One region of the Streptomyces sp. 11x1 genome, then DNA from elsewhere that is predicted to be linked to it. Evidence: riboswitches for the same ligand, from Rfam matches in the RefSeq annotation. Region 1 holds a riboswitch; the other holds the start of a gene.
What was found. A riboswitch is a leader RNA that binds a small molecule or an ion and turns the genes downstream of it on or off. The one in region 1 is predicted to bind thiamine pyrophosphate.
Positions count from the first base shown of each region.

Region 2: it holds a riboswitch for thiamine pyrophosphate, as region 1 does, so the genes downstream of both, P8T65_RS12740 (thiamine ABC transporter substrate-binding protein) here and thiC (phosphomethylpyrimidine synthase ThiC) in region 1, are expected to answer to the same signal.

Region 1 covers NZ_CP122458.1:5,353,700-5,360,729, reverse strand. Annotated here, with positions in the region: gene P8T65_RS23475 (metallophosphoesterase) at 1-386, shown strand, start outside; gene P8T65_RS23470 (hypothetical protein) at 570-1,445, shown strand; gene thiC (phosphomethylpyrimidine synthase ThiC) at 1,647-3,473, opposite strand; TPP riboswitch at 3,466-3,622, opposite strand; gene P8T65_RS23460 (YibE/F family protein) at 3,694-5,238, shown strand; gene P8T65_RS23455 (SsgA family sporulation/cell division regulator) at 5,268-5,705, opposite strand; gene P8T65_RS23450 (IclR family transcriptional regulator) at 5,804-6,529, opposite strand; gene P8T65_RS23445 (hypothetical protein) at 6,537-6,959, shown strand.
Region 2 covers NZ_CP122458.1:2,943,647-2,950,676, reverse strand. Annotated here, with positions in the region: gene pyrH (UMP kinase) at 1-157, shown strand, start outside; gene frr (ribosome recycling factor) at 313-870, shown strand; gene P8T65_RS12755 (phosphatidate cytidylyltransferase) at 870-1,988, shown strand; gene P8T65_RS12750 (hypothetical protein) at 2,098-2,274, shown strand; gene rlmN (23S rRNA (adenine(2503)-C(2))-methyltransferase RlmN) at 2,326-3,432, shown strand; TPP riboswitch at 3,457-3,564, shown strand; gene P8T65_RS12740 (thiamine ABC transporter substrate-binding protein) at 3,655-4,734, shown strand; gene P8T65_RS12735 (iron ABC transporter permease) at 5,049-6,647, shown strand; gene P8T65_RS12730 (ABC transporter ATP-binding protein) at 6,647-7,030, shown strand, end outside.

The sequences.
Region 1 (7,030 bases):
TGCACTCCGACACCACCGCCTACCGCGACTACGGCGACTCCATCGAGGCGGTCAACGACACCATCCGCGAGACGATCACGCGCAACGACGCGGACGAGGTCTGGGACCTCTTCCGCAAGTTCACCCGCCGCTTCGCCTTCCGGGACGAGGGCGGCGCCGACGCCGTGCGCTCGCTGCTCGAAACGTATGGCGGCACCCGCATCGTCCATGGTCACAGCCCGATTCCCTACCTCCTGGGAGAGGTCGGCTCGGAGGACGGCGAGGACGGCACCGGTCCCTCGGTCGACGGACCGTACACCTATGCGGACGGTCTGGCCGTCGCCATGGACGGCGGGGTGACCATGGCCGGAAAACTGCTGGTCCAGGAACTTCCCCTGCCTACCTGAGTCGTCAACGGGCAGGCGTTTCCCGTCGGAAGACTTCGCTGGCCAGGGGCCAATTTCTTCAAACCCCCTGTCACCGCCTGCCGTCACCGCTCTACCATCGGCTTATCCGTAGCAGGCTCCCCTCCGTTTCTGCCCGACGGCTCGTCAGCATGCCGAGCCACAAGCCCTACGGAGCATCGGGGGATGCAGATGAACAGCGTTCCGCAGCACCTGCTCAGTGAGGACCGCCAGGAATACGAGCGGATCCTCGGCGAGGCGCTGCGCTCCGCACCACACCGCCCGGAATTCGCCGCCGGCCTCCAGCGGCTCAACACCGAACAGCTGCGCACGATGGCCCTCAACGCCTCGGCGATCATCACGGCCGCCGCGGCGACCGAATACCAGTACTACGTCAAGGTCCGCGACGAGTTCCGCAGCCCTCCGTCGGCCACCACGCCCGCATCCGAGGGGACAGCGTCCGGCTCCAGCGAGCCGGACGGCTCCACGGTGAGCCTCGCCGCCACCGTGGGCGAGGTCACGGAGGCGGTGGGGGCGGGCGCCGGTGCCGTCGCCGCGGTACTCGCTCCGGTGCTCGCCGGAACCGCGGCGGTGCTCTTCCTGCTCGTGGGGTACGTCATGAAGGCGCTCGACCCCGAGCGGGCGATCGCCGAGACCCTCCTCACCACGGGCTGGGTCTTCGGTGCGGTCACCGCGGCGGCGATCCTGGTGGCCGCGGTCGGCCTCCTGCTCACCGCCCTGCGCAACAACGCCACCGCGCTCCTCGACGTCGGAGCGCGCAGCGAGCTGAACGAGGAGCTGACCCGGGCCAGGGAAGCCTGGCGCGAGGCTCTCCTGGAGCGCGGCATCCTGCCGTTCCTCCGCGACGCCCTCGCGAACCCGGGTCCGGCGCTGCTGCTGGAGCCGGACCGTCCGGCCCCACCCAGCCGTATGCCGCACCTCGGCTACAACCGTCCCAGCTTCAGCAGCCCGGACAGCGGCAGCTCCGGCTCCCGGCCCAGCTACAGCAGTCCGGACTTCTCCAGCCCGGACTTCGGCGGCCCGGAGCACCAGCCCGACTGACAACCGGCCCGTCCACCGCCCGCCCCGCGGCAGCGGGCTCTCCCGGCAACGGCCGGAAGAGCACCGCTCGTCGCCCGGGGAACGCGGTCCACGCGAAGGCTCGTGGCTCCGCGCCCGGACAGCGGGAGCCACGCACGAACCCCCGCCCCTCGGGCGAACGTGAACGCTCCCGCCACCGTGCCTCGATCCTCGTATCGCCCCTCAGTCCGCCATCGGCAGATAGACCCGGTTCCCCGCCTCGGCGAACTCCCTGGACTTCTGGGCCATACCCGCCTCGATCTCGGCCCGGGAACCACCGTGCTCACGACGAATGTCCTGGGAGATCTTCATCGAGCAGAACTTCGGACCGCACATGGAGCAGAAGTGCGCCGTCTTGGCCGGCTCCGCCGGGAGGGTCTCGTCGTGGAACTCGCGTGCCGTGTCGGGATCGAGGGCCAGGTTGAACTGGTCCTCCCAGCGGAACTCGAAGCGGGCGTCCGACAACGCGTCGTCCCACTCCTGTGCGCCCGGGTGCCCCTTGGCAAGGTCCGCCGCGTGGGCCGCGATCTTGTAGGTGATGACGCCGGTCTTCACGTCGTCGCGATTGGGCAGTCCCAAGTGCTCCTTGGGCGTGACGTAGCAGAGCATCGCCGTGCCCCACCACGCGATCATCGCGGCGCCTATGCCCGAGGTGATGTGGTCGTACGCCGGTGCGACGTCCGTCGTCAGCGGGCCGAGCGTATAGAACGGAGCCTCATCGCAGATCTCCTGCTGCAGGTCGATGTTCTCCTTGATCTTGTGCATCGGGACATGTCCCGGGCCCTCGATCATGGTCTGTACGTGAAAACGCTTCGCGATCCGGTTGAGTTCCCCGAGGGTGCGCAACTCCGCGAACTGGGCCTCGTCGTTGGCGTCGGCGATGGAGCCGGGCCGCAGGCCGTCACCGAGGGAGTAGGTGACGTCATAGGCGGCGAGGATCTCGCACAGTTCCTCGAAGTTCTCGTAGAGGAACGACTCCTTGTGGTGGGCGAGGCACCAGGCCGCCATGATCGAGCCGCCGCGCGAGACGATGCCGGTCTTGCGGTTCGCGGTGAGCGGCACATACGCGAGGCGCACACCCGCGTGGACCGTCATGTAGTCCACGCCCTGTTCGGCCTGCTCGATGACGGTGTCCTTGTAGATCTCCCAGGTGAGCTCCTCGGCCTTGCCGTCGACCTTCTCCAGCGCCTGGTACAGCGGCACCGTGCCGATGGGGACGGGGGAGTTGCGCAGCACCCACTCGCGGGTGGTGTGGATGTTCCGGCCGGTGGACAGGTCCATGACCGTGTCGGCACCCCAGCGGGTCGCCCAAGTCATCTTCTCGACCTCCTCCTCGATGGAGGAGGTGACCGCGGAGTTGCCGATGTTGGCGTTGACCTTCACCAGGAACCGCTTCCCGATGATCATCGGCTCGATCTCGGGGTGATTGACGTTCGCGGGCAGTACGGCCCGGCCGGCGGCGATCTCCTCGCGGACGACCTCCGGCGAGACGTTCTCCCGAACGGCCACGTACTCCATCTCGGGTGTGATCTCCCCGCGTCGTGCGTAGGCGAGTTGGGTCACGGCCTGGCCGTCGCGGCTCCGGCGCGGCTGGCGCGGCCGCCCCGGGAACACCGCGTCGAGGTTGCGCAGCCCGCCACGCGGCGAGGTGTGCTTGATCCCGTCGTCCTCGGGGCGGACGGGACGGCCCGCGTACTCCTCGGTGTCTCCCCTGGCGATGATCCAGTTCTCGCGCAGGGGGAGCAGCCCCCGCCTGACGTCGGTCTCCGCGGTCGGATCGGTATACGGACCGGAGGTGTCGTACAAGGTGACGGACTGTCCATTGGTGAGATGCACCTGGCGGACCGGCACGCGCAGATCGGGGCGTGAGCCCTCGATGTACGCCTTGTGCCAGCCGATGGACTTCCCGGCCTCCAGGGGCTGTTCACCCTGGCTGTTCTCGCCCTGGGGTGCGGCGGATGCCCCGTCCGTCTGGCTGGAGGCAGGCGTGCGTGTGTCCTCGATGGTCATGAGACCTACTCCCTACGCCGGCATTACCCGGTAACAGGTTCAGCGGTCGACGCAGCAATTTCCGCCCGACGATGTTCCACGTGAAACATCGCGTCTGCGGAGGTCAGCGCCCTCTCAGCCCGGTGCTCCGAGCTCCCGCGTGTGCAAAGGTGCCTCCACGCTAGCGGCAGATGTGGCGCGGTGAACAGTGGGCATCGCTCGTTCTTGCGATGATCGGTCGGTGACCACGACGCAGCAGCCCCCGCCTCCGCCCCCCGAGCCGCCCCACGGCCATGGCCCTGGAAACGTCCATGGGCATGGATCCGACGGTGGCCATGGATACGGCTCCGGTGGCGGCCACGGCTCCGGTGGAGGGCACGGCTCCGGTGGAGGGCACGGCTCCGGTGGAGGGCACGGCTCCGGTGGAGGGCACGGCTCCGGTGGCGGCCACGGCTCCGGTGGAGGGCACGGCCAAGGCCCGTCCTCCGGCGGCGGCCATTCGCACAGCCATAGCCACGGCCCCGCCGCCCCCGTGTCGCAGCACCTGCGCAAGGTCATCGCGGCGGTGCTGATCCCCTTCGCGACCGCGGTCGTCGTGGGTCTCGTCGTGCTCTGGCCCGGCGGCGCCCCCGCGCACGAACGCACCGGGGTGGGCTTCGACCGACAGACACAGCAGGCCACCGTCACCAAGGTCGAAGAGGTCAGCTGTTCTTCGGTGAACGCCTCGGGCGGGACCCCGACCGGCGACACGTCCACCGCCGAGGGCTCGTCGGCCCAGCAGCAGGCGAACGGCACCTGCAAGAAGGCCACGGTCCGGGTCGACACCGGTGACGACAAGGGGCGTACCTTCACCGAGATCGTCCAGCCCGACCAGTCACGGCAGTTGGAGCAGGGCCAGGAGGTCGTGGTCGCCTACGAACCCGCCGCGCCCAAGGACCTGCAGTACTCGGTGACCGATGTGAACCGGAAGTTCCCGATGGTGCTGCTCGCCGGGATCTTCGCACTCGCCGTGGTGGTCGTGGGCCGGATGCGCGGCCTCATGGCCCTGGTGGCGCTGGCCATCAGCTTCCTGGTGCTGACCCTCTTCATCCTGCCGGCCATCCTGCAGGGCTCGAACCCGCTGGTGGTGGCGGTGGTCGGGGCGAGCGCCATCATGCTCATCGCCCTATACATGTGCCATGGGCTCTCCGCCCGGACCTCCGTGGCGGTGATCGGCACCCTGATCTCGTTGCTGCTGATCGGGCTGCTGGGTTCGGGTTTCATCGGCTCGGCCTACCTGACCGGCAACACGGACGACAACACCGGTCTGATCCATGGGCTGTACCCCACGATCGACATGAGTGGCCTGTTGCTCGCGGGCGTCATCATCGGCTCGCTCGGCGTGCTCGACGACGTGACCGTCACCCAGACGTCGGCGGTGTGGGAGCTGCACGAGGCCAATCCGACGATGGGCTGGCGGAACCTGTACCGCGCGGGCATCCGGATCGGCCGCGACCACATCGCATCGGTGGTCAACACCCTCGTTCTCGCCTATGCCGGTGCCGCGCTGCCGCTCCTGCTGCTCTTCTCGATCGCGCAGAGCAGTGTCGGCACGGTCGCCAACAGTGAGCTCGTCGCGGAGGAGATCGTGCGCACGCTCGTCGGCTCGATCGGCCTGGTGGCATCGGTGCCGGTGACTACCGCGCTGGCCGCCCTGGTCGTCGCAGCCGACCGTCCGAACAGCGCCGAAGCGGCGTCCGTGCCCGCTCCGGCTCGTGGTGGAAGGGGGCGCCGGCGCAAGCGCTGAAGCGTTACGGCACCCCGGCGCCGTAACGTTCAGCCCGCGCTCTGCTCCTCCGCCAGGATGCGGTCCAGAGCCTCGTCGAGCAGTGCGTCGAAGTCGGCGAGGGAACGCTCCTGCCCCAGCGGCACGAGCTTGTCCGTGCGGTCCAGGAAGGCCACCAGCGGCGCCGTGCCGACTCGGAACATCGCCTGGTCGCTCCCCACTTGCAAGCGGATCAGGACCTCGCCGAACGTCTCCGGATCGGCGGGCGCGATGTGGACGTCCCCGTCCCCGCACGGCCGCCCGACTCCGTCGATGAGCAGCTCCCGCCCGAACGCCCAGGTCACCGGGGCATCTCCGGGCAGGTGAAAGGTCAGCCGCACGGCGTAGGGATCACAGGTCTCGTAACGCAGCTCCACCGGAATGCGGAAGGAGAGTTCTTCCGAGACGAGGAAGCTCATCATGACCTCTGCCTGTACCGACTCGTGCATCGCCTACCCCGCCGTGTTCGTCGACTGGCCAGGAATCATCCGCCTGACACCCCTGGAAGTTTGCTGAAAGTACACGAGAGATCACAAGGAGTGATTTTTCAGATGCTGATAGAGATCGCGAGTGTCCCTAGCAGCTTCCCGATCTCCGTCTGCAACTGATGGGCCACCGGCATCAGCCGGGCCGCCTGGTGCGAGGGCAGCGAGATGGCGAGGGCCCCGGCAGTCGTCCCCACGGTGAGGGGAAGCGCGGCACAGACCGTCCCGAGGGCGTACTCCTGATGCTCCACCACCGGCTCCATGCGCCCGAGGCGACCGAGGCGCCGGAGCAGTGTCTCCTCGTCACGAACCGTGTACGGGGTGAGGGACTGCGCCGGGTGGCGGTCCAGATGGTCGAGGCGGGCCCCCTCGCTCAGTTGGGACAGCAGGCACTGTCCGATGGCGTGGGCGTGCGCCGTCTCACGAAAGTCGGCCCATTCCTCGACGGCCGGGATGCTCGGGCTGTCGGCGACGCACATGACCTCGATCTCGCCGTCCCGGTAGATGGCGAAGTACACGGGCACGCCCAGGGTGTCCCGCCAGTGCGCCAGCGCCTCACTCACCGTGCTGCGACGTTTCTGCTGCGCTCCGCTGCTGCTCAGCCGCTCCGCCGCTTCACCGAGGAAGAACAGCCCCTTCTCCCGGCGCAGATAGCCCTCGTGCACCAGGGTGCGGAGCAGGTGGTAGGCCGTGGGCAACGCGAGACCGGCGTCCCGTGCCAACTGTTTGGCGGGTGCTCCGTGTTCCCGCTCGGCGACGGCCTCCAGCAGCCGCATCGCCCTCTGCACGGAACCGATGAGGGTGCCGGAGTTCGCCTCCGGCACGGTCGGCGGCGCGGGCGAGGGGATGCGGGCCCCTCGCCCCGGCCCGTGCCCGTGGGACGGCACCGAGCGGACGAGCCCCGTCGTCTGCGCCTGGTTCCGGAGCGGTGGTGCCGGCGGCCGCGCCTCGGTCCTGGTCGGCGATGACGGCGCCGGGGCCGGCCCCGCGGCCGCCGGACGCTGTGCCCGCTTCCGGGACGCGGAAGGCTCGGGCCGCCGCACGTTCTCCTCGCCCGGCGAGGTACGTGGCTGCACAGGAGGCGCCAGGGCCGTCGAGGGCGTCGCCCGCGGAGATGCCGGTGGGCCATGCGTCTCCGGGGCCCGGACACGTGACGGCTCGGCTACCGTCGCAGGCGTCGATCTGGGGCCCGGCTGCGTAGGAGGAACCGTGCTCTGAGACGACCGGGAGCGTGGCCGGGGGGACGGGGAGAGCGGTTCTGCTGATGCGGTGTCAGCCGTGGCCAAGGG
Region 2 (7,030 bases), 2.4 Mb from region 1:
CGAGCTGAAGGTCGCCGATGCCACCGCGATCACGCTCTGCCGTGACAACAAGCTCCCGATCCTCGTGTTCGAGCTTCTCAAGGAGGGCAATATCGCGCGGGCCGTCAAGGGTGAGAAGATCGGCACTCTCGTGGGTGATCAGGGAAGCCGGGCCTGACCGGGTCCTTCCCCTGCCCGGGGGACGGAGCCTGACCGGGGGATGGACAATGTCCTGCCGGTCGGGAACCGTGCAGGAACAAGACGCGACGCAGCCGGCCGCCGACCAGACCAAGTACAGCTGCCGGGCCTACTCAAGACACGCAGGAGCAAGTGGTGATCGAAGAGACCCTCCTCGAGGCCGAGGAGAAGATGGAGAAGGCCGTCGTGGTCGCCAAGGACGACTTCGCCGCGATCCGCACCGGTCGTGCGCACCCGGCGATGTTCAACAAGATCGTGGCTGACTACTACGGTGCGCTGACGCCGATCAACCAGCTCGCCTCGTTCTCGGTGCCGGAACCGCGCATGGCCGTGGTGACCCCGTTCGACAAGACGGCCCTGCGCAACATCGAGCAGGCGATCCGCGACTCCGATCTCGGCGTCAACCCGAGCAACGACGGCAACATCATCCGGGTGGTGTTCCCCGAGCTGACGGAGGAGCGCCGCCGCGACTACATCAAGGTCGCCAAGAGCAAGGCGGAGGACTCCAAGGTGTCCATCCGCTCCGTCCGCCGCAAGGCCAAGGACGCGATCGACAAGCTCGTCAAGGACGGCGAGGTCGGCGAGGACGAGGGCCGTCGTGCGGAGAAGGAGCTCGACGACACCACCGCGAAGTACGTCGCTCAGGTGGACGAGCTGCTCAAGCACAAGGAAGCGGAGCTCCTCGAGGTCTGATGAACGACTCTTCCTGGGGGGCGCCGCCACAAGCCGGGTACTGGGCGCCGACCGACCGGGGACCTGTCCAGGGGCATGCCCCGGCGGGTCCCACGTACGATGCGCCTGAGGCCCAGCAGACTCGCCCCATGCCCATCGTGCCCGATGTACCCGCGCATGGCGGGAACCAGGACGACGACCGGGGGGCCGCTCGGCAGGCCGGTCCCCCGTTCCGCGACGAGACGCCGTCGGCGCAGCCCCACGGGGCGGCGTCGCAGAAGCCGGAGCCCATGCCCGACGCCCCGCAGCCCGCCCCGCAGAAGAAGAGCGCGGGCCGTGACCTGGGCGCCGCCATAGGGGTCGGCGTCGGACTCGGTGTGGTCATCGTCGCCTCGCTGTTCATCGTCAAGGCGGCCTTCGTCGGGGTGATAGCGGTCGCCGTGGTGGTGGGGCTGTGGGAGCTCACCTCGCGCCTGGCGGAACGCAAGGGCATCAGGGCGCCCCTCGTGCCGCTCGCGGTCGGCGGGGCGGCCATGGTCGTCGCCGGCTATGTCCGCGGGCCCGAGGGGGCCTGGGTGGCCATGGCGCTCACCGCGCTGGCCGTCCTCGTCTGGCGGATGACGGAACCGCCGGAGAACTATCTGAAGGATGTCACGGCAGGGGTCTTCGCCGCCTTCTACGTGCCGTTCCTGGCCACGTTCGTCGCGCTCATGCTCACCGCCGACGACGGGCCGCAGCGGGTCCTGGTGTTCCTGCTGCTCACCGTCGTCAGCGACACGGGCGCGTACGCCGTCGGCTGGCGCTTCGGCACGCACAAGCTGGCGCCGCGCATCAGTCCCGGCAAGACCCGCGAGGGGCTGCTCGGCGCGATCGCCTTCGCCATGGTCGCGGGCGCGCTGCTCATGGAGTTCGTCATCGACGGCGGTGCCTGGTGGCAGGGACTGCTCCTCGGTCTCGCCGTCGCGGCCAGCGCCACGCTGGGCGACCTCGGCGAGTCCATGATCAAGCGGGACCTCGGCATCAAGGACATGGGCACGCTCCTGCCGGGCCACGGCGGCATCATGGACCGCCTGGACTCGTTGCTCCCGACGGCCCCGGTGGTCTGGCTGCTGCTGGTGCTGTTCGTGGGCTCGGGCTGACCGTCGATCGAGCACGCTGAGGTGAGTGGGCCCCGTCCTGGTTCCAGGGCGGGGCCCATTCTCCGTAGCCCCCTCGCGAGATCGGCAGACGTCGATAGAGTCCGTGTCCATGGGGAGAGCGCGGGTGGGGGACGACGGCAGGTATCACGGCGATCTGCCGTGCCGATGGTGCGAGACACTCATCGACCAGGCGGGCCGGCGCAAGCCGCGGTTGTACTGCCGTATGTCCCATCGCTGGAAGAACTACGGTGCGTGGGTCGTGGGCGTGGTGGGCGGAGTCTTCTGAACCGACGACTGGCCGGGGCCATACAAATTGATCTGCGACACTGGGTGGGTTATGCCGAAGCCCGGAGAACTCACATTCGTCGCCCCCCGCGGAGCCAAGAAGCCGCCGCGGCATCTTGCTGATCTTTCGCCTGTGGAGCGGAAGGAGGCTGTTGCCGCGATCGGGGAGAAGCCGTTTCGCGCCAAGCAGCTGTCGCAGCACTACTTCGCGCGGTACGCGCACGACCCGGAGCAGTGGACCGACATCCCCGCGGGTGCGCGGACGAAGCTCCAGGAGGCGCTGCTTCCGGAGCTGATGACGGTCGTGCGGCATCTGTCGACGGACCAGGAGACCACGCGCAAGACGCTGTGGCGGCTGTTCGACGGGACGCTCGTGGAGTCGGTGCTCATGCGGTACCCGGACCGGGTCACCATGTGCATCAGCTCGCAGGCCGGATGCGGGATGAACTGTCCGTTCTGCGCGACCGGTCAGGCCGGGCTGGACCGAAATCTGTCCACCGCCGAGATCGTCCATCAGATCGTGGACGGGATGAGGGCGCTCAGGGACGGTGAGATTCCCGGCGGGCCCGCGCGGCTGTCCAACATCGTCTTCATGGGGATGGGCGAGCCGCTCGCCAACTACAACCGGGTCGTCGGGGCCATTCGCCGGCTCACCGATCCGGAGCCGGACGGGCTGGGGCTGTCGCAGCGCGGGATCACCGTGTCCACGGTCGGACTGGTGCCCGCCATCCACCGGTTCTCCGACGAGGGCTTCAAGTGCCGGCTCGCCATCTCCCTGCACGCGCCGGACGACGAACTGCGCGACACCCTCGTCCCCGTGAACACCCGGTGGAAGGTGCGCGAGGTCCTGGACGCCGGATGGGAGTACGCGGCCAAGTCCGGGCGTCGGCTGTCCATCGAGTACGCGCTGATCCGGGACATCAACGACCAGGCATGGCGCGGTGACCGGCTGGGCCGGCTGCTCAGGGGCAAGCCGGTGCATGTGAACCTGATTCCGTTGAACCCGACTCCGGGCTCCAAGTGGACCGCCTCCCGGCCCGAGGACGAGAAGGCCTTCGTCGAGGCCATCGCCGCCCACGGCGTGCCGGTGACCATCCGGGACACCCGGGGCCAGGAGATCGACGGGGCGTGCGGTCAGCTCGCGGCGACCGAGAGGTAGTCTGAGACCCGTACGTACATATTCATATTCCGACAGGGGAGCGCCACAGCGCTGAGAGTGCGGCATTCGGGCCGCAGACCCTCTGAACCTCGCCCAGGTCATTCTGGGTAGGAAGTTCGGTCATCACTCAAGCTGTTGCGCCCTGCCCGGGACCCTCGAAGCGACGAGGGGCCCGGGCAGGGCCGCGTCTCTTCCTGGTCACCTCCAGGAGGATTGAATTCAGTGGGCATCACCAGGAGAGCAACGGTTCTCGTCGTCGGCCTCGGGCTCGCCGCGCTGTCCGCGTGCGGCTCGTCCTCGGACGACACCGGCGCCGGCGGCACCAAGACCGTCACCGTCGTCAGCCACGGCTCCTTCGCCTACTCCAAGGACGTGCTGAAGGCGTTCGAGAAGGAGTCCGGGTACAAGGTCAAGGTACTGAAGAGCGGCGACGCAGGGCAGGCCGTCAACCAGGCCATCCTGACCAAGGACAACCCGCAGGGCGACGTCTTCTTCGGCGTCGACAACACGCTGCTCTCGCGAGCGCTCGACAACGGCCTCTTCCAGTCGTACGAGGCGAAGGGGCTCGACAAGGTCGGGGCCGAGTACCAGCTGGACAAGGACGAGCACCGGGTCACGCCCATCGATTCGGGTGACATCTGCGTCAACTACGACAAGGCGTACTTCGAGAAGAACAAGATCGAGCCGCCGAAGACCTTCGACGATCTGATCAAGCCCGAGTACAAGGACCTTCTCGTCACCGAGAACGCCTCCACCTCCTCGCCGGGACTCGGCTTCGTCCTCGGTACGGCCGCGAAGTACGGCGACGGAGGCTGGGAGGGTTACTGGGAGAAGCTCAAGGCCAACGGTGTGAAGGTCGTCGACGGCTGGGAGCAGGCGTACTACCAGGAGTTCTCCGGATCGACGGACGGCAGGAAGGCCGGGGGTGACCGGCCGCTCGTCGTCTCGTACGCCTCCTCGCCGCCCGCCGAGGTCGTCTACGCGGACCCGCGCCCGAAGACCGCGCCGACCGGGGTCGCCGAGGGCACCTGCTTCCGGCAGATCGAGTTCGCGGGGCTGCTGAGCAACGCGAAGAACGCCGAGGGCGGCAAGGCGCTGATCGACTTCCTGATCTCGAAGCGCTTCCAGGAGGACATGCCGCTCAACATGTTCGTGTACCCGGTGGTCGAGGGAGCGTCCGTGCCGGCCGAGTTCACCGAGTACGGGCCCGCGGCGAAGGACCCCGAGACCATGGCGCCGGAGAAGATCGCCGAGAACCGTGACCAGTGGGTCAAGTCGTGGACCTCCCTCGTACTGAAGTAGTCAAGGCGGCCGAGGCAGCCGAGGCAGCCGAGGCGGCCGAGGGCGTCGGGGCGGCCGAGGGCGTCGGGGCGGCCGAGGGCGTCGGGGCGGCCGAGGGCGTCGGGGCGGCCGAGGGCGTCGGGGCGGCCGAGGGCGTCGGGGCGGCCGAGGGCGTCGGGGCGGCCGAGGGCGTCGGGGCGGCCGGGGACGTCGGGGCGGCACAAGCCGTAGCGCGTCGATCTCGTCCGTCCCGTCGACCCCGTCGACCCCGTCGACCCCGTTCACCCCATCCTCCCCGTCCTGGTCGGTCGGGCGGGGCGGCTCGGGTCGGTCTCATGGCGGTGCCCGTCTTCTTCTTCGGGGTCTTCTTCGCCTACCCCGTCGCCGCGATCGTCGTCCGGGGGCTCAAGGCGGAAGGCACCTGGCACCTCGGGCGGATCGGGGAGGTGCTGGGGGATGCCGGCATCCGGCACGTGCTCTGGTTCACCACCTGGCAGGCGCTCGTGTCGACCGCTCTCACGCTGGCGATCGCGCTCCCCGGCGCGTATGTGTTCGCGCGCTTCGATTTCAGGGGCAAGGACCTTCTGCGGGCGGTCGTGACCGTGCCGTTCGTCCTGCCGACCGTGGTCGTCGGGACCGCGTTCCTCGCACTGGTCGGGCGCGGCGGGCTCTTCGACGAGCTGTGGGGCGTACGGCTGGACACGACGGTCTGGGCGATCCTCCTCGCGCATGTGTTCTTCAACTACGCGGTCGTCGTACGGACCGTCGGCGGGCTCTGGTCGCAGCTCGACCTGCGGCAGGAGGAGGCCGCGCGGATGCTCGGCGCGTCCCCGTTCGCGGCCTGGCGCAAGGTGACCCTCCCGGCGCTCGCGCCCGCTGTGGCCGCCGCCGCGCTGATGGTCTTCCTGTTCACCTTCACCTCGTTCGGGGTGGTGCAGATCCTCGGCGGGCCGACGTTCTCCACCCTCGAAGTGGAGATCTACCGGCAGACCTCGGAGATCTTCGACCTGTCCACCGCCGCCGTGCTGACGCTGGTGCAGTTCGCCGCGGTCGGGCTGATCCTCGCCGTGCACGCCTGGACCGTACGGCGGCGGGAGACCGCCCTGCGCCTGGTGGACGCCTCGCTCACCGCCCGGCGACCGCGCGGGGCCGGGCAGTGGGCACTACTGGGCGTGGTCCTCATGACGGTCGTCGTGCTGATCCTGCTGCCGTTGGGCGTGCTGGTGGAGCGGTCGCTCGACGCACCCGGCTTCGGTTACTACAAGGCGCTGACCAGTGACGAGAGCGGAATCTTCCTGGTCCCGCCGATCGAGGCGGTCGGGAACTCGCTGCGCTACGCGGCCGCCGCGACCGCCATCGCCCTGCTCGTCGGCGGACTCGCCGCCGCCGCGCTCACCCGGCGGGCGGGCCGGCTCGTGAGGGGCTTCGACGCGCTGCTGATGCTGCCGCTCGGGGTGTCCGCGGTGACCGTCGGCTTCGGGTTCCTGATCGCGCTGGACGAGCCGCCGCTGGACCTGCGGTCGTCCTGGATCCTGGTACCGCTCGCCCAGGCCCTGGTCGGCGTCCCCTTCGTGGTGCGCACCATGCTGCCCGTCCTCCGCGCGGTGGACGAACGGCTGCGGGAGGCGGCGGCCGTGCTCGGGGCGTCGCCGTGGCGGGTGTGGCGCGAGGTCGATCTGCCCCTGGTGCGGCGGGCCTTGCTGGTCGCGGCCGGGTTCGCCTTCGCCGTGTCGCTCGGGGAGTTCGGGGCGACCGTCTTCATCGCGCGCGCCGACAATCCGACGCTGCCGGTCGCCGTGGCACGGCTGCTCGGACGGCCCGGCGAGCTCAACTACGGCCAGGCGATGGCCCTTTCGACGATTCTGATGGTGGTGTGCGCGGTGGCCCTGCTGGTGCTGGAACGCCTCCGTACCGATCGGACGGGGGAGTTCTGATGGTGCTGCTCAGGCTTGAGGACGCGACCGTACGGTTCGACGGGCGGTCCGTGCTCGACGCGGTCGACCTGGAGGTCGCCGAGCACGAGATCGTGTGCGTGCTGGGGCCCAGCGGCAGCGGCAAGTCGACGCTGCTGCGGGTGGTCGCCGGGCTCCAACTCCTCGACGGCGGACGGGTCTCGCTCGACGGGCAGGACCAGCGCGGCGTGCCTGCCCACAAGCGCGGTGTCGGCCTGATGTTCCAGGACCACCAGCTCTTCCCGCAGCGGGACGTGGCGGGCAACGTCGCCTTCGGGCCCCGAATGCACGGCGCGGCGAAGGACGAACGCGCCGTACGAGTACGGGAGTTGCTGGAGCTGGTCGGGCTGCCCGGGGCCGCGCGT